DNA from 4 places in the Methylocystis sp. NC52PC genome. Region 3 is predicted to be linked to each of the others. Evidence: predicted binding sites of a transcription regulator. Region 3 holds the regulator's gene; each other region holds the start of a gene.
The links. Region 3 encodes LexA, which represses DNA repair genes until DNA is damaged. Its sites were predicted from a motif close to TGTTCNNNNTGTGTTCNG; they were not measured.
Positions count from the first base shown of each region.

Region 1: a site for LexA is predicted at 4,389-4,406, ahead of ssb (single-stranded DNA-binding protein). Genes of this name have one in related genera too.
Region 2: a site for LexA is predicted at 2,675-2,692, ahead of recA (recombinase RecA). Genes of this name have one in related genera too.
Region 4: a site for LexA is predicted at 2,955-2,972, ahead of ACETII_RS08750 (PA0069 family radical SAM protein). Genes of this name have one in related genera too.

Region 1 is NZ_CP170127.1:3,548,309-3,555,699, reverse strand. It holds gene ACETII_RS19475 (glycosyltransferase family 2 protein) at 1-94, opposite strand, end outside; gene ACETII_RS19470 (glycosyltransferase family 4 protein) at 314-1,678, shown strand; gene ACETII_RS19465 (OpgD/OpgG family glucan biosynthesis protein) at 1,688-3,274, opposite strand; gene ACETII_RS19460 (hypothetical protein) at 3,374-3,607, opposite strand; gene ssb (single-stranded DNA-binding protein) at 3,765-4,286, opposite strand; gene ACETII_RS19450 (hypothetical protein) at 4,641-4,850, shown strand; gene ACETII_RS19445 (sterol desaturase family protein) at 4,835-5,698, opposite strand; gene ACETII_RS19440 (ATP-binding protein) at 5,923-7,119, shown strand; gene ACETII_RS19435 (substrate-binding domain-containing protein) at 7,138-7,391, opposite strand, start outside.
Region 2 is NZ_CP170127.1:985,309-992,699, forward strand. It holds gene ACETII_RS06635 (class I SAM-dependent methyltransferase) at 1-118, shown strand, start outside; gene ACETII_RS06640 (hypothetical protein) at 677-1,858, shown strand; gene ACETII_RS06645 (methyltransferase domain-containing protein) at 1,993-2,562, shown strand; gene recA (recombinase RecA) at 2,775-3,842, shown strand; gene alaS (alanine--tRNA ligase) at 4,061-6,730, shown strand; gene ACETII_RS06660 (cyclic nucleotide-gated ion channel) at 6,727-7,391, shown strand, end outside.
Region 3 is NZ_CP170127.1:2,518,210-2,525,600, reverse strand. It holds gene ACETII_RS14175 (peptidoglycan-binding domain-containing protein) at 1-460, shown strand, start outside; gene ACETII_RS14170 (DUF1491 family protein) at 506-847, shown strand; gene ACETII_RS14165 (DUF2336 domain-containing protein) at 851-1,912, opposite strand; gene ACETII_RS14160 (hypothetical protein) at 2,056-2,244, shown strand; gene ACETII_RS14155 (ComEC/Rec2 family competence protein) at 2,302-4,557, shown strand; gene lexA (transcriptional repressor LexA) at 4,676-5,386, opposite strand; gene ACETII_RS14145 (L,D-transpeptidase family protein) at 5,851-7,020, opposite strand; gene ACETII_RS14140 (acetyl-CoA carboxylase carboxyltransferase subunit alpha) at 7,215-7,391, opposite strand, start outside.
Region 4 is NZ_CP170127.1:1,419,241-1,426,631, reverse strand. It holds gene ACETII_RS08760 (DNA methyltransferase) at 1-805, opposite strand, end outside; gene ACETII_RS08755 (ribonuclease HII) at 954-1,562, opposite strand; gene ACETII_RS08750 (PA0069 family radical SAM protein) at 1,679-2,803, opposite strand; gene ACETII_RS08745 (homospermidine synthase) at 3,154-4,587, opposite strand; gene ACETII_RS08740 (CHAD domain-containing protein) at 4,730-5,710, shown strand; gene ACETII_RS08735 (acyl-[ACP]--phospholipid O-acyltransferase) at 5,759-7,391, opposite strand, start outside.

The DNA.
Region 1 (7,391 bases), 1.0 Mb from region 3:
CGCCCTCAGAATTGAAGAACCGAAAAAACGCCGTCATCGGCCGCTTCGGCGCGTGGCGGATCATCTCGATCTGGCAGGGTCTTTCGTTCGCCATTCAGCTGCGTCTTGAGGGTCCGGGTGGAGAGTTGACCGCTCTGCTGGCGGCTTGCCTAAGGCTGCGTTCATGCCTGCGCCCGGGCAAGATAATCCGTTTAGGCGCCGAGCGGCAAGCCACGTTCAGCAGGCGGGGGAGGGCGGCTTTTTGCTTCCCTTCGCAGTCGGCGTCGACTACTCATGCCGCCGCAACCTTGTGCGCTAGGAAAGATGTCGTACCTTGGCCGAAGAGCGCCGATCCAATGATGCGGAAAGGATTCGCGCCTACCTCGACGCTGTGGCGCAGCGAGAGGCGGCCGCGGTCGAGACCAAAGGTCTCGAAAGGTTTGTCCGGCTGAAGATCCAGGAGCTTTACTGGACCGCCTCCCGCCTGCTCGGTACGCTTCACGCCAAGCTGTTCCCGAACGCCAATGCGCCCGGCGGCCCGCCAAACTGGGCGCGCGCCGAAGCCGACGTTTTTCCCGAGACGTTGTTGACGAAGCGACCGCGGATGCTCTTCGACATGACGAGCGCCCTGCGCTCCGGCAAGAACACCGGCATTCAGCGCGTCGTCCGCGAGGTCGCGCGCCATGGCTTCGAGTTGGGGCTTTGCATTCCCGTCGCGATCCACGAGGGCGCGCTCCATGCCTATTACAGCCATCCGCGGGCGCCGGAAAAAGTCGCGATCGAAGACGGCGACGTCTTTGTCATGCTCGATGCGAGCTGGAACCACCTCGATGAATATCCGCCGATCGTCGAGCAGATAAAGGCGAAGGGCGGCGCGGCGATCGTCTGCCTTCATGACATTCTGCCGATCGTCTATCCTGCGGCTTTCAGCCCGCCCATCGCGCAGCGTTTCGAGGCGTGGATGCAGCAGATCGTGCTGCAAAGCGACGGCGTCATCGCGAATTCCCGCGCCACAGCCGAAAGCCTGCGCGACTATCTCGTTGCGAGCGGCCAGGGGCGAAAAGGATATCCCATCGGCTGGTGGCGTCTCGGCGATGACTTCTCCAGCTCGCAGACCGGCGAGGCCTCGCGGCTCGCACAACGGCTCGCGCACGGCCGGCCTTATTTCCTCAGCGTCGGCACCATCGAGCCGCGCAAAGGCCATCCCGTCGCGCTCGACGCCATGGAAAAGCTCTGGGCGCGCGGGCTCGACGCCGCTCTTGTCATCGTCGGCGCCAGGGGCTGGGGGATGCGGCATTTCGAGCGGCGCATGGTCCGGCATCCGGAATTTGGCAAGCGGCTGTTCTGGCTCACCGACGCCAGCGACGCCGATCTCGCCTTGCTCTACCGCCATGCGCGCGCCACGGTCCTTGCTTCGGCGGCGGAAGGGTTCGGTCTCCCGATCGTCGAAGCGGCGCGCTACGCTACGCCTGTGATCGCCAGCGATATCCCTGTTTTTCGTGAGACGGCTGGCGACAGCCCGACCTATTTCCGGCTTCTGGACAGCGACGCCCTCGCCCAAGCCCTCGACCAAGCCCTCGACCAGGCGCTCACCGAGAGGCCGCGACCGTCGACGCTCGCGCCGATGAGTTGGCGCGACTCGGCCGCGCAGCTGCTGACCATGGCGCGCGACGGCTCCTATCAGACGAAGCTCGATTGAAGCGTCGGCTCAGAACGGGTGATACTGGTAAAGCCAGTTCTCGGTCAGAATCGTGTCGCCGTTCTTGAGATAAACACGCATCTCGACCGGCTCTTTCCCCTCGACCGTGAGATCGAACTGGGCGCGCCAATGGCCCGGCACGCCGTCGAAGACCGCCTCCGTGAAGATATAGGAGAAGCTCCCGCGGGAGGCCCAGAGGACGGGCTCGGGCTTCACGCCGAAGGGGAGCTTGGCGAGCGGCTCGCCGAGGAATTCGACCATGAATTTGCGCACGCCCTTGGGACGCGGCCTGCCGGGCTGGCCGCCATTGCCGAGGCGCGTCGCCACGCAGCGCGCGAGCGGAGTCGGGTAGGGCTCGTCGGCGAGCCAGTGCAGGCGATAGGAGAAGTTGAAATTCGCGCCGGGAAGCGCCGGCTTTTCCGGCACCCACATGGCGACAATGTTGTCATGAATTTCGTCGTCGGTCGGGATTTCGATGAGATGGATCGATCCCGAGCCCCAATCGCCCTTGGGTTCGATCCACACGCTCGGGCGCCGGTCGTAAAACACGCCGTCGAGATAATGGTCGAAATTGCGGTCCCGCTGCATCAGGCCGAAGCCCTTCGGATTCGTGTCGCTGAACGCCGAAGCCATGACGCGGGGGGGATTGTTCAGCGGCCGCCAAAGCCGCTCGCCCGAGCCTGTCCACATGCTGAGCCCGTCTGAATCATGGACCTCGGGGCGCCAGTCGATGCCGGTCGGCTTCACCGTCTCTGAGAACCAATACATGGAGGTCAGCGGCGCGATGCCGAAACGGGTGAATTTGCCGCGCAGATAAAGCGAGCAGTCGATATCCATCACGACGCCCTTGCCGCGCGCCATCAAGAACTTGTAGGCGCCGACGATGGACGGGCCCTCGAGCAGCGCGTGCAGCACGACGCCGTCCTGAGTCTCGGGGCCGATATAGATGTGCGTGAAGTCGGGGAATTCCTCGGGCGCGCCGGCCTGCCAGGTGTCGAGCGCCACGCCGCGCGCCGAGAGCCCGTATTGACGGAGCTCGCCAATCGCCCGGAAATAGGAGGCCCCGAGAAAGGCGACCCAGTCGTTTTTCTTCCAGTCGAGCGCGCCGTCCTTCGCCTCCTGGATGCGGAAGCCGGCAAAGCCGGCCCCCGGCGGCAACTGCCGGGCGACGGAATCCTCCGGCATGTTGAAATAGCTGGTGTCGTACAGCACCTCGCGCGCCTCGCCGTTCTCGACGACATGCACGCGCACGGCCTTTCGGAAGAACATGCCGAGATGGAAGAACTCGACCGGAAAGCGCTCCTTCGTATCGGCGAAAAGCGCGTGGTCGGTGTTGTAGGTGATGTGGCCCCACTTCTCGTAGTCGATCTGCGAAGTGATCTCGGGCGAGGGGATGTTCGGATTGCGATAGGGCTCCTTCACGAGCCGCTGCGCTTCCTGCTTCAGCGCCTCGAAGGAGAAGGGCGCGGCCTCGCCCAGCTTGACGTTAGTGATCCGCGACGCGGCCGCTCCCGCCGGCGGCGCGCCGACGGCGCCGAGCGCGCCGGTCGCCGCAGCAGTCTTGAGGAAGGAACGGCGGTCCTGCTTATCCATCATCCCTGAATCACCCTTGAAAGCGACTGCTATGGCCACGCAATGAGGCGTCCTCTGGGCGAGGGCCTGAAAGATCAGCAATCAGGATTGGGCTTTCAGCCGTCAACCGCGGATGGGCTCATTGCGAATGGCGGTCTTCATGAAGAAGTAGAGACCGACGAAACCCAGCAGCGAGAAGGCGACTTCGATCGCTCGGCTGATTGTCGGGTCGAGCTGAAACAGGCCGCCGAGCGCCCAACCGGCCGCCCAGGACGCGCCGACAAGCTCCGTGCCCACCAGGATCGCGACCGCGACCAACGTGGAGAGGTGGGTGACGTTAATCGGCTTCTGACTCATGGCGCTTGCTCGCGCTTTCCTCTTCGTCGCGCGGATCGGGCCGCGCCTCGCTCAGGTTTTGCTATATCAACCGGCCCCACAAGGCAATACCGGCGCGGCGCCGCTGCGCTGCAAGGCGCATACGGCCCAAAGCGTAGCCGCTGGCGATCGCCTCACTTTAGAAGGGGATATCGTCGTCGAGCTGGTCCGAGAGCCGCCCGCCGCCCGCCGCCGGCGCCGGGCGCCGCTCCGCCGGGGCGCGCTCCATGGGGGAGCTTCGGCCAAAGGAGCCGCCGCCGCTCTGGCCATAGCCGCCGCCCTCGAAATCGCCTTCGCCGCGCCCGCCGCCCTTACTGTCGAGCAGGGTCATCTCGCCGCGGAAGCGCGGAACGACAACCTCCGTCACCTTGCGCTGATTGCCGTCCTTGTCGGTATATTCGCGCGTCTGAAGCTGGCCCTCGAGATAAATCTTCGAGCCCTTGCGGCAATATTGCTCGGCGATGCGGCCCAGGTTCTCGTTGAAAATCTGGATATTGTGCCACTCGGTGCGATCTTTCCGCTCGCCGGTGTTCTTGTCGCGCCACGACTCGGTCGTGGCCAGCGAAAAGGACACGACGCGGTCGCCGTTGGAAAAGGTTCGCACTTCCGGATCGCGCCCGAGATTGCCGACCAGAATGACCTTGTTGACGCTCCCCGCCATGTCTCTCTCCACATGCTAAACGCGCCGCACTTTAGTGCAATGTGGCTCCCATCTGGCGCACCCCGCCAGCTTGTCCACAGATCATCGCGGTCAGCGGGCTTCTGTTCGATATTTGTTCTATCACTCCAGGCGAACCTCGACAAGGGCGGCAAATCGTCGAATCGGCGCCGGCTTGCGCCCGCGCCTGACGCTTTGCATCCCAGATCGTCTCCCGGCGGAAGGCTCGTCGCGGTGACGGGCCCTCGTCTATCCGCCTTGCAGCGGTCCGCCCGCGCCCAACATAAAGGCAAGTATCGTTGGACGATTTCCAACGGAGCGCTCTGCAAGAGGCGACACGCCGTTGGAGCCATGCGCGTGACCTTTATGTTCGATGAAGACATGATGACCGATGCGCTCGAGGCGAACGGATGGCTCAATGTCTGGGATATTTATTGGGTGCAGGACGCGGGCGGATGGATCGGCCTGACCACCGAGGACGCCTTTGTTGTTCTGCTGCGGGAGAAGAACCTTCTGCCGCCCCGCGCCAGCACGCTGGACATGGGCGCGGATCACAAGGGGCGTTGATCTCGGCAGCGGGCGCGCAAGGGGATCATCGCAGGCTTCAGATCGTGACGCGTCTCGGCTCTCGGCAGGAGGTGCAACACGCGCGCAAAGTAGTATTCGGTCACGAAGGCCAGGCTGAAAAGCTGGAGGATGTTGGTCGCTTCGACGTTTTCGAGACCGAATTTTTCTGGCGCAAGCTCCTTGCGCGTGCCGAAGATCATGTCCCAGATCGCGAGGACGATCCCGTAATTGCTGTCATGCTCGATGCGCCGCGTCGAATGATGCACGCGGTGCAGACTGGGCGTGATCACCAGATAGGAGAGCCAGCGCTCGCCCGGCACGGCGACATTGGCGTGGTGGAAGAAGACGAAAAACATCCTGATAATCTCGCACACGACCACGACGTTCGCGGTTACGCCGATCGCCAGGACGCCGATGCACTTCACGCCCACTTCCAAAAGTTGGTCCAGCACGTGGAAGCGCAGGCCGGTCGAGACATGGATGTTCTTGTCGCTGTGATGCACCTTGTGGAGACGCCAAAGCCGCTCCGACTTGTGCCCCAGAAAGTGCCAGCAGTAGACGGCGAAGTCGAAGAATACGAAGGAAAGCGCCCATTTCAGCGGGCCATCCTCCAATCCATGCAGCAGGCCATGGGCGCCGTAGCGTTGGGCGACGACAAACAGGCTCGAAAGGGAGAGCGCGTTCAAGACGAGATTGTTGAAAAGAAAAGCCGAGGCGTTCGTCGTAAATGACTCGCGCAAACTTGACGTTGGAACGGGCTTGTAAGGGCGCATCTTTTCGGCAAGCAGCAGGATCACGAACAACCCCACCGCCATTACGAGAAGTCCGCCTTCGACGCCGGCGCTCATTTCTTTGCACTCCATCTGGCCTCGAAGCGAAACGTTGTTCGTTTTTCCGGGGAATCAAGTCGTACCCCTACTTAGGAGCAACAAAGCGAAATCCGCGCAGATCTTCGAAAGCGCCGGAAATAGGACTTGGGCTCGACAAGCGTCGTGTCGCCTGAAGCGTTGAATGTTGGGTTGCCGGTGACCAACTCATCTCTCAGATGAGCAGTCTTTCCGGAGTCGTTGCAATGCTAACCTCCAAGTCGGCGAGCGTGATCAGCGGAGCCGCCACGACCGTGGTCAAGCGCCCGCTCTGCGCGGTGTTCGATTTCGCGGGCCATGGGTTCTTCAGGAATTACACGCGCTGGTGCCCGCAGGTTGTGGAGTTCGAGCCTCTCGCCCAGGGCGCGGCAAAAGCCGGCATGAGGGCCCGGCAAACAACGCTCGATCGCGGCATTCGCACCGTGTCCACCTTCGAAATCCAATCTTTCGCCCCGCCGCGGGCGATCTCCCTCAAAGGGGTGACGGAGCCGTTCATCGCGCATTACGCGTTCGAAAAGCAGAACGACGAGTCGACGCTTGTCTCATTCAGCATTGAAGTGCAGGAGCGGCGGCTGTTCATGCGCCCGTTTCAGCAATTCCTGCGCAGGTCCCTCGAGGATGGCGCGCGGCGGACGGTTGAAAATCTCAAACAGGCGCTGGAGAGCGACCATGCCGCCGCGACGACGTCGGAGCCGCTGGCCCGCTTCATCTACGTCACGTCGCTCGATCTTCAGGAGCCGCTGCGCAGAATCGAGGCGTTTTCGGACTTGCTGGAGAACGCCTTGGCGTCCTCCAACAAGGCGGACATGCTATATGCGCAGGAAGCCATGCGCAGCTACGCGGCGACCGCGCGCAAGCTCGTCGACGATCTGCTGACCTATTCCAGCGCCGTCATGGGAGGACAACGTCTCGAGATGCTGGACATGCGCGAAGAAATAGATGCGCTCCTCCGCGACCTCGGCGGCGTCATCGCCGATGCGGGCGCGCATGTCTCGATCAAGCTTCCAGCGTTGCGGTTTGAAGCGGATCGGTCCCAGTTCGCCTGCTTGATGCGAAACATTTTGATGAACGCGATCAAATATCGAAAGGCCGGAGAGGCCCCCGAAATCCGAATTGAGGGCTCCGCAGAATGCGACGTCATTCGGCTGGAGATCGCCGACAGCGGCGTCGGGTTCGACGAGGAATTCGCGCAGGCTGTGTTCGAACCGTTTCGAACGATTTCCGCCAAGACGGAGTATCCCGGAACCGGCATCGAATTGGCGATCTGCAAATCGATCGCCGACCGCCACGGCTGGGGCATCGGCGTGAAAGCGAAGCCGGGGGAGGGCGCGGCCTTCTACTTCACAATTCCCGCGGTCGTGGAAAGCGCCGCGAACGAGCGTCAGCCCTGGCTGGCCGACTGAATGACGCGCGCGTCGCCGTCACGCGCCGTTGAACATTACGTTCCCCAACCCGGCGCAGTCATAGCCGCCGAAAGCCCTGGCGCGATCCTTGAAGGCGTCGCTTGAACAAAACAGCAGGAATTTTTGAAATGGCGGATCGAAATATGCTTTGCGCCAAACCAGGAGATCGAAGCGCTCCACCACGAGCGGCGTGAACTCGAGCTGAAACTGCCGCGCGACAGCCTCGATTCCCAGTCCGACATCCGCGCGCCCGGCCGCCACCGCCATGGCGA
Region 2 (7,391 bases), 1.5 Mb from region 3:
AGGGCGCGACCCGCTCGCCCTTGTGGATAAGGCGCTGGACGCCGCGTGGCGGGCCGATCCGCCGGCCGCGCCGCTCAGGGTTCCGCTGCATTTGCGCTGTGGTTACAGAGAAGTTTGAGTCAAAACGATTTTCTCTTCAGGACGGGAGGCTTGGGAAAAGAACGAAGGGGGTGAAGAGATAACAAGAAAATATACCATCTAGCATGAGCTCGGCACTTCTCTTTTAGGATGCTTTTCCTGAGGCAAGTAGGAGCCTGGCGCAGCGCAATTCATTTTCGAAATTGCGGCGCTCTATATTGGCAGCTGACCGGCGAACTCTTGGACCCGCGTCAGCGGCGCGCCTGCTGCGGCGAGCACCTCGAACCCGAACGCCCTTAGCCGCCGAGCGGACATACCGGGTGCGAAGTAGCCAGCATCTCATCGGGAATCCGCGGCAGCGAGGCCCGGTCGCATTCGTTCGCCGGTATATCGCCCGCCAACGCCCGCCGTCGTGCTCAGTGCGCGCCCTCATGCCCTACCCCGACCAGGGCTCGGGCGAGCGCCAAGCCGCTGTCCCAAAGACCGGTCATGAATTAACATTCCAACCGGATCCTCCATGGGGAAAACTACTTCTACAAATTATGCCGCTCTTTAGCGAACGTGTGGTCGAGGTAAGACTTCGTACTCAGAGGTGTGGATGAAAACTAACAAAAATTCCCCCATCGAAGCAATCTTTCTTGTGATTCGGACTTTCCTCGGCATTCGATTTGGACCCCTATCGGTCTCGGCGGCGGCGATTTTTTCGGCCGTAATCTTATCTTTTTTCGCGCAGAAATCTGCGATCGCGCGTAACTCGACGAGTACTGACATTCGAACGAGGCCGGGGACAAATGCCATTGTGCAGCCCGCGCCAATCCCCTCCATACTTACTCAGTCGGTTAAAACCGGCGCTCCGTGGGCTGAAGGATTCAACAATGCCCCTCAAATCTCCAAAGAGGTAAAAGAAACCACATCGAAGGAGATAAAGGAAACCAACGACGGCCCGAGTGACTGGGTCGAGGCAATTAAAGCCTTGGCATGGCCCCTCACGATTATTGTAGTTGCTTGGGTTCTATCTAAGGAAATTCGTGCTTCGCTCAAATTGGCACCTAAATTGATTAGAAAAATAAGTGCCGGTGGGGTCGAAATGGAAGTTAATGCGGAGGTTGCGGACAAAATTCGAGATTACTTGAGGGGTTCAATTGATGAATTAACACGAAAAGCAGATGAAGAGTACATTCGCTCAGCATCGGTTCAGAATCTGGACCAACACCTTCAAATGGTTTTCACAAGAGCTCTGCCGAGAGTGCTTCAATCCCGAGGCATGGAATTTGAGAGAAGCAACCATCGGTCGACGGTCCATGTGCAAGACATCGTTTTCAAGCAGTATTTATATCAAATCACCGACTATTTTCCTCGACAGGGAACAAAAAAACAGGGGCGCAGGTTTTCGCAACGTTTTGGCTCCATGGGGCGCGCTTGGCGAATTGGGATGTCTCTGGGTGAGGGCAATGCTTTCAGTCCCGGGACCCCAGAAGAGCAGTTAGTAAAGGAGTGGGGTATGACACGGGAGGAGGCCCAAAGTGCCTCTCGGACCTCCCGTCCGGCCGATCTTTGTGTGCTTCTAAGAAGCCAAGCGGATGGAAACGTAGCTGTCGGCGTCCTATACATCGACTCAACGCGCGAGCTTGCATATGGAGATGATCGTGCCGCAACGGAGGTCGCAGGGTTGCTCGAAGGGGAGCCAGAGGTGATAAATCTTGCAAATGCAGTTGCTCGAACAATGGCCCCATTACGTCTTGCAGCGCCCAATCTGGTAATTATGGAGGAACGAAGCTGAGCCCCACTTCAGATTATGATGTCGTCGCATCAGAATACTACGACTCGCAATCGCATCCGACATGTGGAAACTTCAATGAGCTTAGCCGAGCATTTATTGTTCCTCGTCTTCGTTCATATTTTCCGGCTGCTTCCATTCTTGAAGTTGGCGCGGGCGCATCGACGGCTGCTACAGCGCTACTTTTCGCGGGACTTCCTCTAGATCGTTTGTTTCTACTTGATAACTCGCTAAAGATGCTTTCGTACTCAAAACACTTAAGTAATGCTGGCGCGCACCTCTTGCTGGCGAGCGCCACAAAAGTTCCCTTCCCCTCAGAAAGGTTTGATTTGATCGTCAGTTCTTTAGGCGACCCTTACAATAACCTTGAGTTTTGGGAGGAAGTAAGCCGCCTTCTACGGCCTCGCGGAGTATGTTTATTTACTACGCCTTCCCCTGAGTGGGCCTCGCGATTTCGTAGTCAGGGCGAACAAGCCAAGGCCGAGTTTGTTTTACGTGATGGCCACAGAGTTTGGGTCCCCTCATTGATTCCGGATCAAGCTGCGCAGAAAGACTTGATCACTGACGCCGGCTTAAGGATAACCGAGACTGAAGGTATGTCATTAGCGAGCCTGAATGGTTTAATCTCACCTAAGTTGAGAGTATCTGATAACCCTGCCATGCCTGTAGTAAGAGGCTATGTTGTTCAGAAATGGGCTCAACCGTAACTTGAACTCGGACTAATCTGCGTTTCATCCAAGAGAACCTTCCCACGGCGAGCCATTATCGTAAACATCTAGCTAAGGTTGGCACATCTTCTCGACATACTCTTCCTAATAAAAGAACGAAAAAAGAACTTGGCGTCTAGAACAAATCATGCACAATAGCGTTCCAGCACGTTGCCCACGTCCGTCGATTCGTGCCAGAAGGATTTCAAGCCGTGAGCCAAGCCAATCTCCGCCTCGTGGAAGGATCGTCCGTGGACAAGACCAAGGCGCTTGACGCCGCCCTGTCGCAGATCGAGCGCGCCTTCGGCAAGGGCTCGATCATGCGGCTCGGCAAGAACCAGAAGGCCGTCGAGATCGAGACCATTTCCACGGGCTCGCTCGGCCTCGACATTGCGCTCGGAGTCGGCGGCCTGCCGCGCGGCCGAGTGGTCGAAATCTATGGCCCCGAATCCTCGGGCAAGACGACGCTCACCCTGCATGTCATCGCCGAGGCCCAGAAGGCCGGCGGCGTTTGCGCCTTCGTCGACGCCGAACATGCGCTCGACCCCGTCTACGCCCGCAAGCTCGGCGTCAATCTCGACGAGCTTTTGATTTCCCAGCCCGACACGGGCGAGCAGGCGCTCGAGATCACCGACACGCTGGTGCGCTCGGGCGCGGTCGACGTGCTCGTCGTCGACTCGGTCGCCGCGCTGACGCCGCGCGCCGAGATCGAAGGCGAGATGGGCGAGGTGCAGCCGGGGCTGCAGGCGCGGCTGATGAGCCAGGCGCTGCGCAAGCTCACCGGTTCGATCTCGCGCTCCAACACGCTCGTCATCTTCATTAATCAGATCCGCATGAAAATCGGCGTGATGTATGGCTCGCCGGAGACGACGACGGGCGGCAATGCGCTGAAGTTCTACGCTTCGGTCCGTCTCGACATCCGCCGTATCGGCGCGATCAAGGAGCGCGACGAGACGATCGGCAACCAGACCCGCGTCAAGGTCGTCAAGAACAAGGTCGCGCCCCCGTTCAAGCAAGTTGAATTCGACATCATGTATGGCGAAGGCGTCTCCAAGGTCGGCGAGCTCATTGACCTTGGCGTCAAGGCCGGAGTCGTCGAAAAGTCGGGCGCCTGGTTTTCCTACGACAGCCAGCGGCTCGGCCAGGGTCGCGAGAACGCCAAGGCCTTTCTGCGGCAGAATCCGGAGGCCGCCAGCCGCATCGAGCAGGCGATCCGCGAAAACGCCGGCCTCATCGCCGAAAAGATTCTCGACGCCGGCGGACCCGACGACGACGAGTAATCCGGCGCCCTTCTCCACTTTACCGATCGAAGGCCCGCCCGTCGGGCCTTTTTCATTGCCGAAACGCTCCCGGACTGGCATATCCGGCCGCAACAGGCGGCGCGCGCGGGCTTGCATCCGGCCCATCGCGACGCGGGCCGTCGGCGGGACGGCCTTCCGCCCGGCAAAGTTTTCACCATATGACCGGGCGCGCCCGGTCGCCTTCAGAGAGACGCAAAATGAGCAGCGTCAACCAGATACGCTCCGCATTCCTCGACTATTTCGTGCGCAACGGCCACGAGAAAGTCGCGTCCTCTCCGCTTGTCCCGCACAATGATCCGACCCTCATGTTCACCAATGCGGGCATGGTCCAGTTCAAGAACGTGTTCACCGGGGTCGAGAAGCGTCACCAGGCCCGCGCGGCTTCCGCGCAGAAATGCGTGCGCGCCGGCGGCAAGCACAATGACCTCGACAACGTCGGCTACACCGCGCGTCACCACACCTTCTTCGAAATGCTGGGGAATTTTTCCTTCGGCGATTACTTCAAGGAAGGCGCCATCGAGCTCGCCTGGGGCCTGATCACCCGGGAGTTCCAGCTCCCCGTCGACCGTCTGCTCGTCACCGTCTATCACGACGACGACGAAGCCTATGACCTTTGGAAGAAGATCGCCGGCTTCCATGAGAGCCGCATCATCCGCATCGCCTCCTCCGACAATTTCTGGAGCATGGGCGACACGGGCCCCTGCGGCCCCTGCTCGGAAATCTTCTACGACCAGGGCGAGGCGCTCGCAGGCGGGCCGCCCGGCAGCCCTGACGAGGACGGCGACCGCTTCCTCGAGTTCTGGAACCTCGTGTTCATGCAGTATGAGCAGGTTGCGCCGGGGAGCCGCGCGCCGCTGCCGCGCCCGTCGATCGACACCGGCATGGGTCTCGAGCGCATCTCGGCCCTGATGCAGGGCGTGACCTCGAATTACGAGATCGACCTGTTCCGCGCCCTCACCGGCGCGGTGGCCGACTTCACCGGCGCGCCTGTCAACGGGCCGCAGGCGGCGAGCCATCGCGTCATCGCCGACCACTTGCGCGCCTCCTCCTTCCTGGTCGCCGACGGCGTGACCCCGTCCAATGAAGGCCGCGGCTATGTGCTGCGCCGGATCATGCGCCGCGCCATGCGTCACGCGCAGATCCTCGGCGCGCAGGAGCCCTTGATGTGGCGCCTCGTGCCGACGCTCGTCGCCGAAATGGGCCAGGCCTATCCCGAACTCATCCGCGCCCAGGCGCTCATCGTCGATACGCTGAAGACCGAGGAGACCCGCTTCCGCGCGACGCTCGCGCGTGGTCTCGCCATTCTCGACGACGAGACCGCCGGCCTCGGAACGGGCGCCAAGTTCTCGGGCGAAACCGCCTTCAAACTCTACGACACCTACGGCTTCCCGCTCGACCTGACGGAGGACGCGCTGCGGCCGCGCGGCATCGTCGTCGACAAGGACGCCTTCAACGCCGCCATGGAGCGCCAGCGCGCCGAGGCGCGCAAGGCCTGGGCGGGTTCGGGCGAGACCGCGACCGAAACGCTGTGGTTCGCCCTCAAGGAGCGTCTCGGCGCGACCGAATTCCTCGGCTACGACACCGAGAAAAGCGAAGGCGTGGTCACGGCCCTCGTCCATGACGGCGCGGAGGCCTTCGCGCTCAAGCAGGGCCAGCGCGGGGCCGTCATCCTCAATCAGACGCCCTTTTATGGCGAATCCGGCGGCCAGATCGGCGACGTCGGCGTCATGCGCGGCAAGGGGCTGCGCTTCCGCGTCGAAAACACGCTAAAAAAGCTCGGCGACCTCATCGTCCACGAAGGCGTCCTCGAAGAGGGCGAATTGACGCCCGGCCTCGCGCTCGAACTCGACGTCGATCACGATCGCCGCAAGGCTATTCGCGCCAATCACTCCGCGACGCATATTCTCCACGAGGCGCTGCGCCAGGTTCTCGGCGACCATGTCGCGCAGAAGGGATCGCTCGTCGCGCCCGAGCGCCTGCGTTTCGATTTCACCCATCCCAAGCCCCTCACCGCAGAGGAGCTCGAGCAGATCGAAACGCTGGCCAACGAAATCATCCAGGACAATGCGCCTGTCGACACCCGCGTGATGGCGCAGGACGAGGCGATCGAGTCGGGCGCCCGCGCGCTGTTCGGCGAGAAATATGGCGATGAGGTCCGCGTCGTCTCCATGGGTCGTCCCGATCCCGGCGTTCACCACGCCTTCTCGGTCGAGCTCTGCGGCGGCACCCATGTCGCGCGAACCGGCGACATCGGCCTTTTGGCGATCACCAGCGAGGGCGCGGTCGCCTCCGGCGTCCGGCGCATCGAGGCGCGCACCGCCGAGGGCGCCCGCAGCTATCTGACGTCGCAGTCTCGCGCGCTGCAGGACATTGCGAGCCTGATGCGCGCCCCTGTCGAAGACGCGCCGAGCCGGCTGGCGCAGATCATGGACGAGCGCAAGCGGCTCGAACGCGAACTCGCCGAGGCCAAGCGCAAGCTCGCAATGGGCGGCGGCGGCGGCGATGGGGCTGGCCCCGAGGCGCGCGACATTGGCGGGGTGAAGCTCTTGACCCGCGCGGTCGAGGGGATCGACGCCCGGGATCTGAAGTCGCTGGTCGACGACGCGAAGAAAAGCATCGGCTCGGGCGTCGTCGCCATCGCCAGCGCTTCGCCCGACGGCAAGGCGGGAATCGTCGTCGGCGTCACGGACGACCTCACCGAAAAATACAGCGCGGTGGAATTCGTCCGCGTCGCGAGCGTGGCGCTCGGCGGCAAGGGCGGCGGCGGGCGGCCCGATCTCGCGCAGGCGGGCGGTCCAAATGCGGCGGCGATCGATCAGGCCCTCGCCTCGGTCGAAGACGCCTTGAGGGGCAAGGCGGCGCAGTGAAGACGGCGGTCGGACGCAGCTGGTATTATCGCGCCCGCCGCCGCGTGCATGTGATTCTCGACGGCGGCGGGCATGACTGGACCACCCGCTATGTCCATCGCGCCCTCGTCACCCTCGTCGCCTTGTCCGTCATTGCGGTCGTTCTCGAGTCGGTGCCGGAATACGACCGCAAATTCAACCGGCTGTTTCACGCGATCGAATATATCGCCGTCGTCGGCTTCACCATCGAATATCTGTTGCGGCTGTGGTCGTCGCCGGAACACACGCCCTACGCCGAACGCACGCCCGTCTCGGCGCGACTGGCCTTCATCGTCTCCGGATCGGCGATCATCGACCTCCTGACGATCCTGCCCTTCTACCTCTCCTTTTTCATCACCTCAGACCTCCGGGTGATGGTGCTGCTGAGGCTGCTGCGCTTCTTCAAGCTGGCGCGTTACTCCGCGGGAATTCGGACGCTGGTCGCCGTGATGGAGGCGGAGCGCAAGGCTCTGGTGGCGACGGCGATCCTGTTGTTTGGCGCGGTGCTGTTCTCGGCGAGCGCGATCCACATCGCCGAGCAGGACGCGCAGCCGGAGGCGTTCGGCTCGATTCCCGCCGCGATGTGGTGGGCGATCGTGACGATCACCACGGTGGGCTATGGCGACGTCACGCCCGTGACCGT
Region 3 (7,391 bases):
TGACGCCCCGGCGCGCGACGCCGAGAGCGTCAAGGGCGACGCCGCCCCCGCGTCGCGGCCCGTCCCGAAAGTCGCCGTCAAGATGGAGCCGGCCAGAACCGACCCCCTGGCGGCGCTTCTCAAGAGCGACGCCGCGCCGGCGTCCAAGCCCGAGAAAAAGCGCGAGGTCGCGAGCCGCGACCAGATCGGCGCGCTGCTCGGCGGCGAACCCAAGAAGCCCGTCGCGGCGCCTGCCGACGCGGCGTCGCCCGCTCCCCCGGTTCCCGACCGTAATGTGCTCTCGGCGCAGCGCGCGCTGCAGAGGCTCGGCTATGTGGTCAAGCCGGACGGAGTGGCCAGCCCGGGCTTGCGCAAGGCGATCGAGAAATTCGAGCGCGACAATGGCCTGCCGGTCACAGGCGAGCTCACCCCAAAGGTGGGCAAAGCCATCGCGCAACGGATGGCCGCGGGGCGCCAGTGACGACAGGCTTAGACCCGCGGCGCATTTCGCACTAGGTTAGGGGCGATGCGTCTTAGATCGGATATTTTCGCCGCCGCCCTTATTCGCCGCGCCGAAGCGCAAGGCGCCGTGGCCATGCTGCGTCGGCGCGGCTCGGCCGAGGCCGGCGCGCTGTTCATCAAGCTCGACCGGCTCGACGGCCGGGCCGCGGTCTACGGCCCCGCGCCGCAGACCGAGGCGCTGCCGGAGGGCGTGGATCGTCTTTTCTCCAAGGTTCACGCCAACGACTGGGTCGATCCCGCAGAGGCCGAGGCGCGTCTCAAGCGCGAAATGATATTCGACCCGGACCTTTGGATTATCGAGATCGAAGACCGCGACGGCCGCGTCTTCGTCGATCTGGCCGCCTGACGCTCAGGCGCGGTCGGCTTTGCGCAGCGGCGCGGAGCCGCCCTGTGGCGCGGCGCGCCGCCGGGCGGGCGGCGAAGGGAGGTCGTCGCGCTTGCCGGCGCGACGCATCGTCTCGCGCTCGCCCTTCGCGTTCCCCGTCATCGCCGCGACGATCTCTCTGGCGGCGCGCTGCGGGATCGCGCGCACGAGCGCGGCGAGGGTCGGCGCCCGGCGCCCCTGCTCGGGGAGCGCCAGAAAGATGCGCGAGGCCGCGTCGGCATCGACGCCGAGCGCGGTCAGCGCCAGGGCGAGGGCTTCCCCCTGAACGTCGCCCAGAATGGCAAGGGCGCGCGTCTTGCGGCAGTCGAGCGCTTCGGCGAGGGCCGCGGCCATGGCCCCCGAGTCATCGTCGAGCGCAGCCCTTTCGAGCTTTGTCGTCACGGCCGGATCGGCGGCGGCGCGCTCCGCCATCCCGGCGCAAAGCGCGCGCCGGCAGGCGTTCAAGATAATCTCGGTGCGCTCGTGGCGCGTCGCCGCGAGAAAGAGCCCCTCGCTGTCGGCGCCGAAATCGTCGCGGTCGAGCAAGATGCGCGCGAGGGACAAGTCGTCGCGGGCCGCCTGCGCCAGCGCGCGCCGCGCCGCCGGCTCGAAACGCAAGCGCCAGTTTGCGGCAAGGGCGCGCAACGTCTCCGCCTCCCCGCGCTGGACGAGCGCCTCCACGATATCGCGTTCGAGACCGCCGCGCCGCGCGACCGCGCAGGCGAGCGCCGGAGAGCCGCCTTGTGCGACGGCGCGTAAATCAGCGTGGGAAAGGTCGGGCGCAAACTGCAGGGCAAGCTCCGCGCAAGCCCCGCCCTTGGCGAGGAGACAATCGAAAATTGACGCCGGCGTCTCGGGATGAATGCAGAGCGGCCTGACGATGGGGGCCGCCGAGTCGGCGTCGACAATGTCGATGAGACCGAGCGCAAGTTGTTCGAATTGCTTGACGTCCCCGACCGGATGCATCTGCCGCTCGACGAACTGATCCACGATGGCGCGCAAGAGCGCGGCATGGTCGATCCGCCGCTCTGACTTATCTGGCTGCATGGATGGGCTGCTCGCTCGAACGCATACGCGACTTGAGCATCGAGACTAGCCCGCGGTCGTTGACGGAACATTAACCCTCGCCGACCCCTAATCCTGTTAACGCCTGATTCATTTTGGGCCAGAGCCGCCGCAAAGAGGTCGATATGGGGGAGGTCGTCGCCTTCCAGATGCGCGAAAGGAGCCCGCGCCGCCCAAGCGAGCCGCCGATTGGCGACGCGCAAATCCTGTTTTTCCTCGGCGTGCGCTACATGCGCGCCGAGGACCTGCCGACCCACGCGCCGGACCAGGGGCCGCGGGGCGGCAGAAAGCGCAAGAGCCGCGCGAGAGCGTAATCTTGGCGTTGGCGCGCGCCCGCCATCGGCATTACAGTCGCCCTTGCGGGGGCGGGGATGAGCGAGGCGCGGGCGGCTGAACATCGGGAGCTTGGCGGGCGAGCGCTGTCACTTGCGCCGTGGCTCGACCGGCTCGCCGCGGCGCTGCGGGACGCCTATGCCGAAGAGACGGAGCTCAGACGGCCGTTTCTGTGGCGCGCCGTCGCGGGCATCGCGGGCGTCGTCTTCTATTTCAGCGCTAATCGCGAGCCTTCGCTCGCTCTCTGCTTCGGCGCGCTCGCCGTCTTCACTCTTCTCGCCGTCGTCACGCGCCGCCGCCATGCGCGCGCCCATGCGCTCTTCCTTGCCCTTGCCTGCGTCGCCGCGGGGTTCGGTTCCGGCGCATGGCGCACGGCGCGCGTCGCCGCGCCAGTCGTGCCGCGAATCGGCGTGGGCGAACTGACGGGCTTCGTCGAGGAACTGGACCTGCGCCCGACGGGGGCGCGCTTCGTTCTGTCCGTCGCCAGCGCCGAAGGCCTGCCGGGCGACGTCGTCCCGGCGCGCGTGCGCCTCACCACGCGCGGAACGCCGCGCTTCGCCGCCGGCGACTTCGTGGGCCTCAAGGCGCGCCTGATGCCGCCCGCCCGCGCGGCGCTGCCCGGCGGGTATGATTTCGCCCGCGACGCCTATTTCGCGCGGTTAGGGGGAGTCGGCAGCGCGCTCGGCCGCGTCGAGACCCTGCCGCCTCCCGACCCCGCGCCAGCGTCGCTGCGCTTCTTCGCCGCGGTGGACCGTGTCCGCAACGACCTCGCGCTGCGCATTTATAAGATCATCGGCGACGACGCCGGCGCCATTGCGGCGGCGATGGTGACCGGCAAACGCGATTTCCTGTCCGAGCACGCCAAGGACCTGATCCGTCGAGCCGGAATTTTTCATATCGTCACAATTTCAGGCATGCAGATGACGCTCGTCGCCGGCATCTTCTTCGTCGGCTTTCGTCGCCTGCTCGCCGCGTCGCAGACGCTCGCGCTCAATTACCCCATTAAGAAGTGGGCGGCGGCGCTCGCCATGGTCGGAGCCGTTCTCTACGACATCGGCACGGGCTCGCGCGTCGGCACGGAGCGCGCGCTCGTCATGACGCTGATCATGCTCGCGGCCGTTCTCTTCGATCGTCCGTCGCTTTCGATGCGCAATCTCGCGCTCGCCGTCTTCTTTGTCGTCGCCTTCGAGCCCGAGGCGATCCTGGGCGCGAGCTTCCAGCTTTCCTTCGCCGCCGTCGCGGCGCTCATCGCCGTCTATGAATGGCGCGGCGCGGCACTGGCGCGAAGCCATGCCAAGCGTCCGATGATCTCCGCGCCGGGCCGCTTTTCGGAATGGCGGGAGGCCCTCCTCGATCGTCTGCTGCACGGGCCCGGCGCGCCGCTCGTCGCAACGCTTTGCGCGACGTCCGCCACCGCCTCCTTCATGGCCTATGATTTCCACGAACTCAGCCCCTATGTGCTGATCGGCAATCCGCTCACTCTGGCCATCATCGAATTTTTCGCCGTGCCCTGCGCGCTGCTCGGCGCGGCGCTGTACCCTTTCGGCCTCGACGGCCTCGTTTGGCGCTGGCTCGAGATGGGCATTCATCTCGTCACCTGGCTCGCCGGGCTCATCGCCAGCGCGCCGGGGGCCAGCCTGCAGGTGAAGGCTTTTGCGCCCTGGGCGATCGTCTTTCTCGCCCTCGCCGTCCTCTCCGCCGTGCTGTGGCGGACATGGGCGCTGCGCGCGAGCGCCATTCCCTTGGCCCTCATCGGGCTCATCGGCGCAAAGAGCGGCGCAGGCTTCGATCTGGCGGTGGCGGGGACGGGAGACGCCGCAGCGATCCGCCTGCCTTCGGGCGAACTGGCGCTGCTCGGCAAGAAACCCGGCGCCTTCGCCGCTGAACAATGGCTGCGCGCCGACGCCGACGGCCGCGCGGCCGCTGAGGCGAGAGGCGGGATCGCCTGCGACGATTACGGCTGCGTTGGCCGTCTCGTGGACGGGCGCTTCGTGGCGCTCGTTTCCGCGCGCGCGGCTTTCCTCGAAGATTGCGCTCGGGCGGCGATCGTCGTCACGCCGCTGCGGGCGCCGGAAGGTTGCGCCGCGCCGCTCATTATCGACCGGATCAGGCTCGCCGAAACAGGCGCGGTCTCGTTGCGCTTCCCGAAGGAAGGCGGCGCCCTGTGGACGACGGCGCGCGGCGTCGACGAGGATCGCCCGTGGTCTCCTCGCCCGCAGCAAACGGTCAAACTCGCCGCCGCGCCCGAGGATGAGGAGAGCGACGAGGCGGAGCTAGCGGAATCGATGGAGTGAAGCGACTCGCGGCTATGGCGCGGTTTTCGATCTCCTCGCCGCTTGCGATGCGTAGTTATGTGCGAGCCGGGAAAGCCTCGGCCCATGGCAAGCTCCCGCGCACGCGATGCCGCTCCGGTCAATATTTTCGCAGCAGGCTCACGAGCTTCCCCTGGATTCGCACCTTGTCGGGTCCAAAGATCCGGGTCTCATAGGCGGGGTTGGCCGCCTCCAGCGCGATGGAGGCGCCGCGTTTGCGCAGGCGCTTCAGCGTCGCTTCTTCATCCTCGATCAGCGCCACGACAATGTCGCCGGTGTCGGCGTGGTCCTGCTTCTTGATGATGACCGTGTCGCCGTCGAGAATGCCGGCCTCGATCATCGAGTCGCCGCGCACTTCGAGCGCGAAATGTTCCCCATTGGACAGCATGTCAGGCGGAAGGCTGATCGTATGGCTGCGGCTCTGGATCGCTGAAATCGGCGTGCCCGCGGCAATGCGGCCCATGACCGGGATGGCGACCGGCTGATTCCCCTCCTCCTCACGCTCGGCAAGGGGGCGCACGCGGCCGAGATTGCCTTGAATCACCGATGGGGCGAATTTGCCTCCGCGGGCGCCGCCCCCGCTCCGCGGCGTCGCGGACTCCGGCAGGCGCAGCACTTCGAGCGCGCGGGCGCGGTTGGGCAGGCGGCGGATGAAGCCGCGCTCCTCGAGCGCCAGAATGAGCCGATGGATGCCGGATTTGGACCGGAGGTCGAGCGCGTCCTTCATCTCGTCGAAAGACGGCGGGACGCCCGTTTCTTTCAACCGCTCGTGAATGAAACGGAGCAGATCACTCTGCTTTCTCGTCAGCATGAAACGCCCCTGTCCGCGGAAGAACCGCCCGCGCGTCGACCGATCAAGGTCCCGACCCCGCGCTACAAACAAATCATGAACACCTTAGACGTTCTCTTTGCGTTCCGCAAGCACAAATGGGGGAGGAGCGCGCGAAGACCCCGCCGCTGTTGGAGCGGATTTTGCTAAATTCCGAGCGCGTAAATCGCGTCGGCGCGGTCCTTTCCAGCATGGCGGGGAGGCCTCGGCGGGCGAAGGGGCGCGGAGCCGTCGACCTTTCCTTGAACGCGCCGCCGGCAAAGCCTATGTTGGACGAGCGACGGTCCTAAATCGGGTGGCAGGCGCTTCAAGTCTGTGGAGGGGTGCTCGTCCTCCCCGTCGCACGCCCCGCTCCTTCGCGCCCTCGTCCTGGCGTCGCCTGGCGCCGTGCCCGGACAGCTGTCACGGGCGGACTTCTGTCACGGCAGGGCGCCGGGGCCGCCCCTCTATTTCTTCAGCTTCAGCGCGCGTTTGATGGACGACGTCGGTCCGTCCTCGGCCGTCGCCGCGAGCGCCGACATCTCGCGGCGCGTGTCCGCCGAAAGCGCCCGCGCGACGCTCGTCGCCTCCGCCGGGCGGGTCGGCGCCGCGGCCTTGGCGGCCGCCATGGTCACGACAGGCGACTTCGACGCGATCTGAGCGCCTTTGCCGCGCCCCGTCTTGTCGTCGAGCGCAATCTCTTCCGGCGGCGCGACTGCCTCCGGGCGGCTCGTTTCGGCGACCTTGGAGAGGAAGCTCGGATGCATGCCGCCATCCTGATAGACGACGCGCACCGGCTTTACGCTTTGCGACAGCTCGGCAATTTTCTCTTCGTCCTTGGCGGACTTGGCCGAGACGCTCGCCACGATCTCGGGGTCCTGCTTCAAGGGCGGACAGGCCGCGAGCGGGTCCATGCGGCCGTCCGCCGCGGCGTTGAAGACATAGCGGCGGCCGCAGAAGGCGACCTCCGGCTCCATCTTCGTCACCTCGAAGTGATCGCTGCCTTCCTTGAGGTTCCTCCAAAAGCCGATATTCGAATCGAGGCGGTGCTTGGCCAGATTTTCGGCCGTCATGCGGAAGGGAAGGGACTGCATCTGAATGGACTGCTGGCCGCCCTCGAAGGACGCGCGGGCGATGGCGTAGATCTCGGCGATTTGCGCATCGGTCATGGAGAAGCAGCCGGCCGAGGAGCAGGCGCCATGCACCATGATCGTGCCGCCCGTATGGCCGAGCGCCTTGTCGAGCTGGTTGGGGTAGCCGACGTTGAAGGACAGGTAATAGGAGGAGTTCGGATTCATCTGCGCCGGGGTGATGGAATAGAAGCCCTCCGGCACCTGGCGATCGCCCTCCCGCGTCTTCGGCCCCAGCTGGCCCGACCAGCGGCACATGGGGAAGGTTTTGAGGTGGACGTATTTGCCATCCGACCCCATTTTCCAGATCTCGAGCTCCGCCTCTTTTTTATAGGCGCGAATCAGCATCGGCGCGTCCTTGCTGGTGCCGAGCTTCTCCATTAAGGCGAGCGTCTCGCGCGGAACCGGCGCAAGCGAGCGATGCGACAGGCCGCTGTCGTTGCAGGCGGCGAGGGACAGCGCGGCGAAAGCGACGGCCGCGGCCGGCTTCAAGACCCGAAATGTCATGCGCTCAAGCTCCCCTCTCGCGTCCCGGCCCGCCGGTCACGCCGAGCCGATGTCTATCCGATCCAGCGTAAGCCAATCCTTACCAAGGGCTCGGGACGTAGAAACACAGTGTGCTGCTTAGTCCCGACATTGGGCGATATGGTGTCCGTGGCGCCAGCGCGGGGGTCTGAAACCGCGCATTTTAGCGAACGCGGTTAACGCTTCTCGTCAAGCTTACGGCCCATATTGAGAAATTTTTCGGCGCGGGCGTTGCGCAGTTGCTCGCGGGAGAGGTTCGTCAGCCTGGAAAGCTCCGACCAGACCGCGTCGCCCACGGCTGAGATCGCGGCGGGCGGATCGCGATGGGCGCCGCCGGCCGGCTCTGTGACGAT
Region 4 (7,391 bases), 1.1 Mb from region 3:
CATCGCGTTCGAGACCGATGTAATCGCGGCGCAGCCGCTTGGCGACGGCGCCCGTTGTGCCGGAGCCAAAGAACGGATCGAGCACCAGATCGCCCGCCTTAGAGGCCGAGAGAATCACACGCGCCAGCAGCGTCTCGGGCTTTTGCGTCGGATGCGTCTTGCGGCCCGTTGCGTCCTTCAAGCGCTCGGCGCCGGTGCAGATCGGCAGGAGCCAGTCCGAGCGCATCTGGCAGTCTTCATTGCCGGCCTTCAGCCCCTCGTAATTGAACGTGTAATTTTTTGCGCCGGCGTCGCGCGCGGCCCAGATCATCGTTTCATGGGCGTTGGTGAAGCGGCGGCCGCGGAAATTCGGCATGGGGTTGTTCTTGCGCCAGACGATGTCGTTCAAGATCCAGAACCCGAGATCCTGCATGATCGCGCCGACGCGGAATATATTGTGATAGGAGCCAATGACGAAGATTGTCGCCTGGGGCTTCATCACCTGCCGCGCGGCCGAGAGCCATTCGCGGGTGAAAGTGTCATAGGCGGCGAAATCGGCGAATTTGTCCCAGTCGTCGTCAACCGCGTCGACGAGGCTCTGATCGGGCCGCGTGAGCTTGCTCGCGAGTTGGAGATTATAGGGCGGATCCGCGAAGACGAGGTCGACGCTTTCGGCGTCGAGACCCTTCATCAGCGACACGCAATCGCCTTGCAGGATCATGTTGCGCGCCGGCCGCGCGCGGCGCGGCCCATCCTTTAAATCCCCGGTACGCGTGACCTTTATCCGGGTTGTGAGGCGGGCCGCCCCGACGCGCGCGCTACTCATTTACGCAAACACCACAAACGCTACGAACACGCAGGATGATGCCCAAACGAGGTAAAGGCCGCGTATAGAGAGCCAGCGCCGGACCGTCCCTTTTTCGAACGATTCTGTTAATGAAATAACAAGCTTAGCAATAAGCTAACGGCGACGCTCAGCCCTCGCGCAGCGGCGAGAAACTCATGCGGTGGAGAGGCGTTGGGCCGATCTCGCGCAGCGCGTCGAGATGGCGTGGCGCGGCGTAGCCGACATTCGTCTCGAAACCGTAAGGGGGGAAATGCGCGCCGAGCCGCCGCATCATGGCGTCGCGCGCGACCTTCGCGACAATGGAGGCGGCGGCGATGGAGAGCGCCGCCGCGTCGCCTTTGACGATGGCGCGACAGGGGCAGGAGAGGCGCGGCGGATCGGACCCGTCGACGAGGACATAGGCCGGCGCGCGGGAGAGCCCGGCGATGGCCCGGGTCATGGCGGCGAGCGAGGCTTGCCGGATGTTCATGGCGTCGATTTCCGCCGGCGTGACGAAGGAGACGCTGACCGCAAGGGCCTTCTTCATAATGCGCTCGAAGGCGTCTTCGCGCTCTTTCTGGGTGAGCGCCTTGGAATCGTCGAGGCCGCGCGGCAGGCGCTTCGGGTCGAGAATGACGGCGGCGGCCGCGACAGGCCCGGCGAGCGGCCCGCGGCCCACTTCGTCGACGCCGGCGACCGGCCACACCCCCTGTCGGAACAGACGGCCCTCGATGCGGAAATCCGGACCCGCGCTCATCGCTCCGCCGCTCCAGAGCGGCGCGACCGGAGGGCGGGGTCTTTCGCATTGGCGCGCATTTGCTTAGCAAAGCGCCTGCGCCGTCGAAGCGCAACAGAAAGCTTGCCCTTTTCCCCTTAAAAAAGCGCGAGTTGCTGGGGCCCTTTGCGCGGCGGTTCGAAGAGATCGGCGCGCAGCCGCGTCGTCGTCGAGGAGAAGCCGAGCCGCTTGGCGGCGAGCTCGAAGCGCCGGCCGATCATCCAGGCATAGGGCCCCTCTCCCGTCATGCGCTTGCCGAAGGTCGCATCATAAGTCTTGCCGCCGCGCGTCGAGCGCACCAGCGAGAGCGCCCGGCGCGCCTTGTCCGGGAAATTGGCGACGAGCCATTCGCTGAACAAATCGCGAAGTTCGAGCGGCAGGCGCAGCATGACATAGCCCGCCTCGCGCGCGCCCGCGGCGTAAGCCCTCGACAGGATGGCCTCGATTTCATCGTCGTTGATCGCCGGAATAATCGGCGCCGTCATCACCGCGACCGGCACGCCCGCCGCCGCGAGTTTCGCCATCGCGTCGAGCCGTCGTTCGGGCGTCGCGGCGCGGGGCTCCATCACCCGCGCCAGGCTGGGATCGAGCGTCGTGACCGAAAGAGCGACCTTGACGAGGCCCTCTTGCGCCATGGGGGCCAGCAGATCGAGGTCGCGCAGCACCAGCGCGGATTTTGTGACGATGGCCACCGGATGTTTCGCCCGCGCCAGCACTTCGAGAACGCTGCGCATCACCCGATGGCGCCGCTCGGCGGGCTGATAGGGGTCGGTGTTGGCGCCGATGGCGATGACCTTCGGCGTGTAATTTTGAGCGGACAATTCCCGTTCGAGGAGCTGGGCCGCGCCTTCCTTGACGAAAATCTCCGTCTCGAAATCGAGACCGGGCGAGAAGCCCATATAGGCGTGGGTCGGTCGCGCGAAGCAATAGACGCAGCCATGCTCGCAGCCGCGATAGGGGTTGATCGAGCGATCGAAGGAGATGTCCGGCGAATCATTCTTGGTGATGATCGTCCGGGGCTTCTCGACGTGGAAATTGGTCTTGAGCGCCTGGAGGCCCTCCATCGAGCCCCAGCCGTCGTCGACCTCCTCGCGGACTTCCGTCTCATAACGCCCGCTGCGCTTGGAGAGCGCGCCGCGCCCGCGCCGGCGCTCCGATCCGACGTGCGCGCCGACGCCAGCGGAGCCCTCCGCGTCGGGCGAAATTTCCGCGAGCCGAGCCATGACGAACTCCCGCCGTCGACCGGGAGGCCGGTCCCCCGGCCTCCCATAATCGCGCTCTGGGGAGGCCGGTCGCCCGGCCTCCCATAATCGCGCTTCGGGGACTTACGCGCCGCCCCGGCTCGACCTGCCAGTGCGGAACATAGCGCGAATAAGGAACAGATATAGAACAAATCGGGCCGTGGCAAGGGGTCGGAACAAGCGGCTGCGTGCGCCGTGAAGCTCAAAAAAAATAACCCCTCCGGCTTGGCGGAGGCCTCCTTTGGGAGGCCCTCGAAGCAGGAGGGGTCGTGCGTCGGCCTGTTTACATTTCCGCGCCCGCGCGCCCGCGCGGCGCGCCCGCCGTGGAGCCTTCAGCGCACCAGAATATTCTTGAACTGCCAGGGGTCGGTTTCGTCGATGTCCTCAGGGAAGAGGCCGGGGCGTCCCTCGAGCGGCGTCCAGTCCGTGTAATAGCCCTTCACAGGGCCGAGATAGGGGAGCTGGACCTCGAGGCAGCGCTTGTAGTCGACCTCGTCGGCCTCGACGATGCCGGCCTCCGGATTTTCGAGCGCCCAGACCATGCCGGCGAGCGCCGCCGAGGAGACTTGAAGGCCGGTGGCGTTCTGATAGGGCGCGAGGTCGCGCGTCTCCTCGATCGAGAGCTGCGAGCCGTACCAATAGGCGTTCTTGGCGTGGCCATAGAGCAGCACGCCGAGTTCGTCGATCCCGTCGACGATCTCGTGCTCGTCGAGGATCTTCCATTCGGGCTGCATCCTGCCGGCGGCGCCGAAGATTTCGTGGAGCGACAGCACCGCGTCATTGGCCGGGTGATAGGCGTAATGGCAGGTCGGCCGGTAGACCGCCTTGCCGCTGTCGTCACGCACGGTGAAGTAATCCGCAATCGAGATCGATTCATTATGCGTGACGAGGAAGCCATATTGCGCCCCGGGCGTCGGGCACCAGCTGCGCACGCGCGTATTGGCGCCGGGCGAGAGCAGGTAAATCGCCGCCCCGCAGCCCGTCGGGTGGGTGCGGCCGATCTCCGGCAACGCCTTCTCATGCGTTCCCCAGCCGAGCTCGGCGGGTTGCATGCCCTCCGAGACGAAGCCCTCCACCGACCAGGTGTTGACGAAGACATTGAGCGGCTTGGGGTCGCGGGCGCGCTGCGTGTCCCGCTCGGCGATATGAACGCCCTTGACGCCGAGCTTCTGGGCGAGCGCGCCCCATTCCGCGCGGGTCGTCGGCTCCTTGTCGAAAACGCCCGTATCTTTCGCGATATTCACGAGCGCCTGTTTCACGAACCAGGACACCATGCCCGGATTGGCGCCGACGCAGGAGACGGCCGTCGTCCCGCCGGGGTTCTTGCGGCGCTCGTCGAGAATGGTCTCGCGCAGCGCGTAATTGGTGCGCGCCTCATTGCCCATGGACGTGTCGAAATAAAAGCCCGGCCAGGGCTCGACCACCGTGTCGACGTAAAGCGCCTTCAGCTCGCGCGCGAGTTTCATGATGGCGAGCGAGGAGACGTCGACCGACAGATTGACGATAAAGCCCTGTCCGCCGCCCTTGGCGAGGAGCGGCGTCAGCACCTCGCGGTAATTTTCGGGCGTGAGCTTCTCCTTGAGAAAAGCAATGCCGCGCTCGTCGAGCAGGCGGCGGTGCGTATCGACGGGGTCGATGACCGTGAAGCGCTGCTTGTCGAAGTCGAAATGGCGTTCGATCAGGGGCAGGATGCCGCGCCCGATGGAGCCGAAGCCGATCAAGACGATCGGGCCGGTGATTTTGCCATAGACGGGCCAGACGGACATAGGTGCGGTCTCCTGCGCTTCTTAACGAATGTTGCGCCGCGATAAAGCAAGAGCGGGCGTCTTAATCAAGTGCGGGCGTTCTCGCGCTCTTGACCCCCGCCGGCCGGCCGCCAGAATCAACGGGCCAAGGGAGACGAGCGCGATGGAACCCGCGAAGCACGGCGGCGTCGAGGGCGGAGCAGGCCGCGGGGCGACGCTACGCCTCGTGCCGGCCGCCGCCGAGGAGCCCCAAAAGGCCCGGTCGGTGAAGCTTCTTGCGAGCGATTCGGTCGAGGACGCCGCGGTCTGCGTCTTCTCGGCGTCGCTCGACCACTTCGAAGCCAATCTGCCGGCCTTCAAGGGGGACCAGTCGGCGGAAGCCGTTCATCAAATGCGGGTCGCTTTGCGGCGGCTGCGGGCGGCGATGGGTCTCTTCAAGGACGCGCTGTTCGGCGAGGCGCTGGAGGCGGCGCGGGCGCGGGCCAAGGACCTCGGCTCCGTCCTCGGCGCGGCGCGCAATTTCGACGTTTTTCACGAGATGCTCACGGCGGGGCCGGGCGAGGCCTTGAGCGACGATCCGGGCTTTTACGCGCTGCTCGACGCGCTCGAGTTGCGGCGCGCCAAGGCCTATCGCGCGGCCCGGGCGGAGCTCGAGGGGCCGCGGCTCGAAGATTTCCTGGGCGACTTCCGTAAAGCTATCGCCGAGCGGGACTGGCGCGCGGCGCCCGGCATGTCGGATGAAGGATCGGCGCGCGCTTTCGCGCGTGAGACGCTCTCGCGGCTGCGCAAGCGCGTCCTGAAGAAAACCAGGGGCCTCGCCAAGCGCTCGCCGGAAGAGCGCCACGCCGCCCGTATCGCCTTAAAGAAAGCCCGCTATGGCGCGGAGTTCTTTGAAAGCCTGTTCGACGCGGACGCGGCCGCAGAGTTCTCGGCGGCGCTCGCCAAGAGTCAGGACGGGCTCGGCGCCTTCAACGACATCGCGATGGCGGGCCGGCTGCTGGACGACGTCGACGCCGAAAGCGCCACGAGCCTGCGCCCCTCCGGCTTCGTGCGCGGCTGGTTCGCCCATGCGGCGCAAGAGGGCGCGGCGCATGCGCGTAAGACCGAAAAGAAACTCAAAAAGCTCAAGCCGTTCTGGAGTTGACTCCCCCGCCCTCTTTCGGCGCCACGGCGAGGGCCAGGGCGGCGCGCCTCACCCTGAAACCGATGACGCGGCGTCGCCGTCGATGCGGCCGAGCACGCCGTTCGGCAGCCGCGGACCGCCGCCGAGATAGCGGTTGCGCTCGCGCACCATTTTCGTCACGCCGGCGAAGTCGATCTTGCCGGAGCCGAGCAGCGGCACGCGCTCGACGCAGACGACCTCGGCCGGGATCGAGAGATCCGAGGCGCCTTTCGATTTGGCGTAGGCCATGAATTCGGCGCGGCTCGCCTCCTTCTCCTGCGTGACGAGCACGACGCGCTCGCCCTTGCGCGCGTCAATCTCCGTCGCGGCGGCGGAAATCGCCTTGGGCCAGAGTTCGGCCGCGAGCTGCTCGACGGCGGCGAGCGACACCATCTCGCCGCCGACCTTGGCGAAGCGCTTGGCGCGGCCCTTGATCGTCACAAAGCCCTGGGCGTCGATCGTGACGATGTCGCCCGTGTCGTACCAGCCGCCCTGCGGCGGCAGCAGTTCGCCGGGACGCTCGGCCTTGAGATAGCCCATCATGACATTGGGGCCGCGCACCAGGAGACGGCCGCCCTCCTCGACGCCCGGCACGGCCTCGAGCCGGGCCTCGACGCCGGGCATGAGCCGGCCCACCGTGCCGAATTTGTTGAACATCGGCGTATTGAGCGCGAGCACGGGGGCCGTTTCGGTGACGCCGTATCCCTCGAGGATGCGAATGCCGAATTTTTCGCACCAGACGTCGCGGGTCGATTGCTTCACGGGCTCGGCGCCCGCGACGACATAGCGGATCGAACGGAAGTCGTAAGGATGCGCCGAGCGCGCATAGCCCGCCAGAAACGTGTCCGTGCCGAAAAAGATCGTGGCGTTGGTGCCGTAGATCATCTCCGGCACGATGCGGTAATGCAGCGGCGACGGATAGAAATAGACCGGCACGCCGGAGATGAGCGGCAGCATGAAGCCGATCGTCAGGCCGAAGCAGTGGAACACCGGCAGCACGTTGAAGACCTTGTCCTTGCGGCCGAAGTCGATGCGCGCCGCCGCCTGCGCCGCGTTGACCAGCATGTTTCTGTGCGAGAGCGCCACGCCTTTCGGCGCGCCCTCCGAGCCCGACGTGAACAGCACGGCGGCCATGTCGTTGGACTTGCGGGGGAGGACCGGCTTTCTGTAGCGCAGGAGCGCGCCGAGCCTGTCGACGGCGCCGATGCTTGCGCGCATGTCTTCGAGATAGACGAGCGTTACTTTTTCACAGAGAGCGGCCGCGAGCCTGTCGAGCTTGCCTTTCTCGATGAAGTTTTTCGAGGTGAGAATAGTCGTCACCCGCGCCGCTTCGCAGCCCGAGAGGATATTGCTCGCGCCCGCGGTAAAATTGATCATGGCGGGAACGCGCCCGGCCGAGATCGTCGCGAGAAACGCGACGCCGGCCGCATTGGCGTTCGGCAGCATGACGCCGACGACGTCGCCCGGCGCGCCGATCCTGGCGATCCGCTCGGCGAGCGCGCGCGTGCTGACGAGGATTTTTCGATAGGTGAGCTGGCCGGCGAGCGGATCTTCGAGCGCGACGCGCGACAAGCCGTGCGTGTCGCCGGCGCGCACGACCGCCTCGAAGATCGTCTCGTCGACCTTCGTCGTGCGAAACACGAGGTCCGACATGATCTGATAA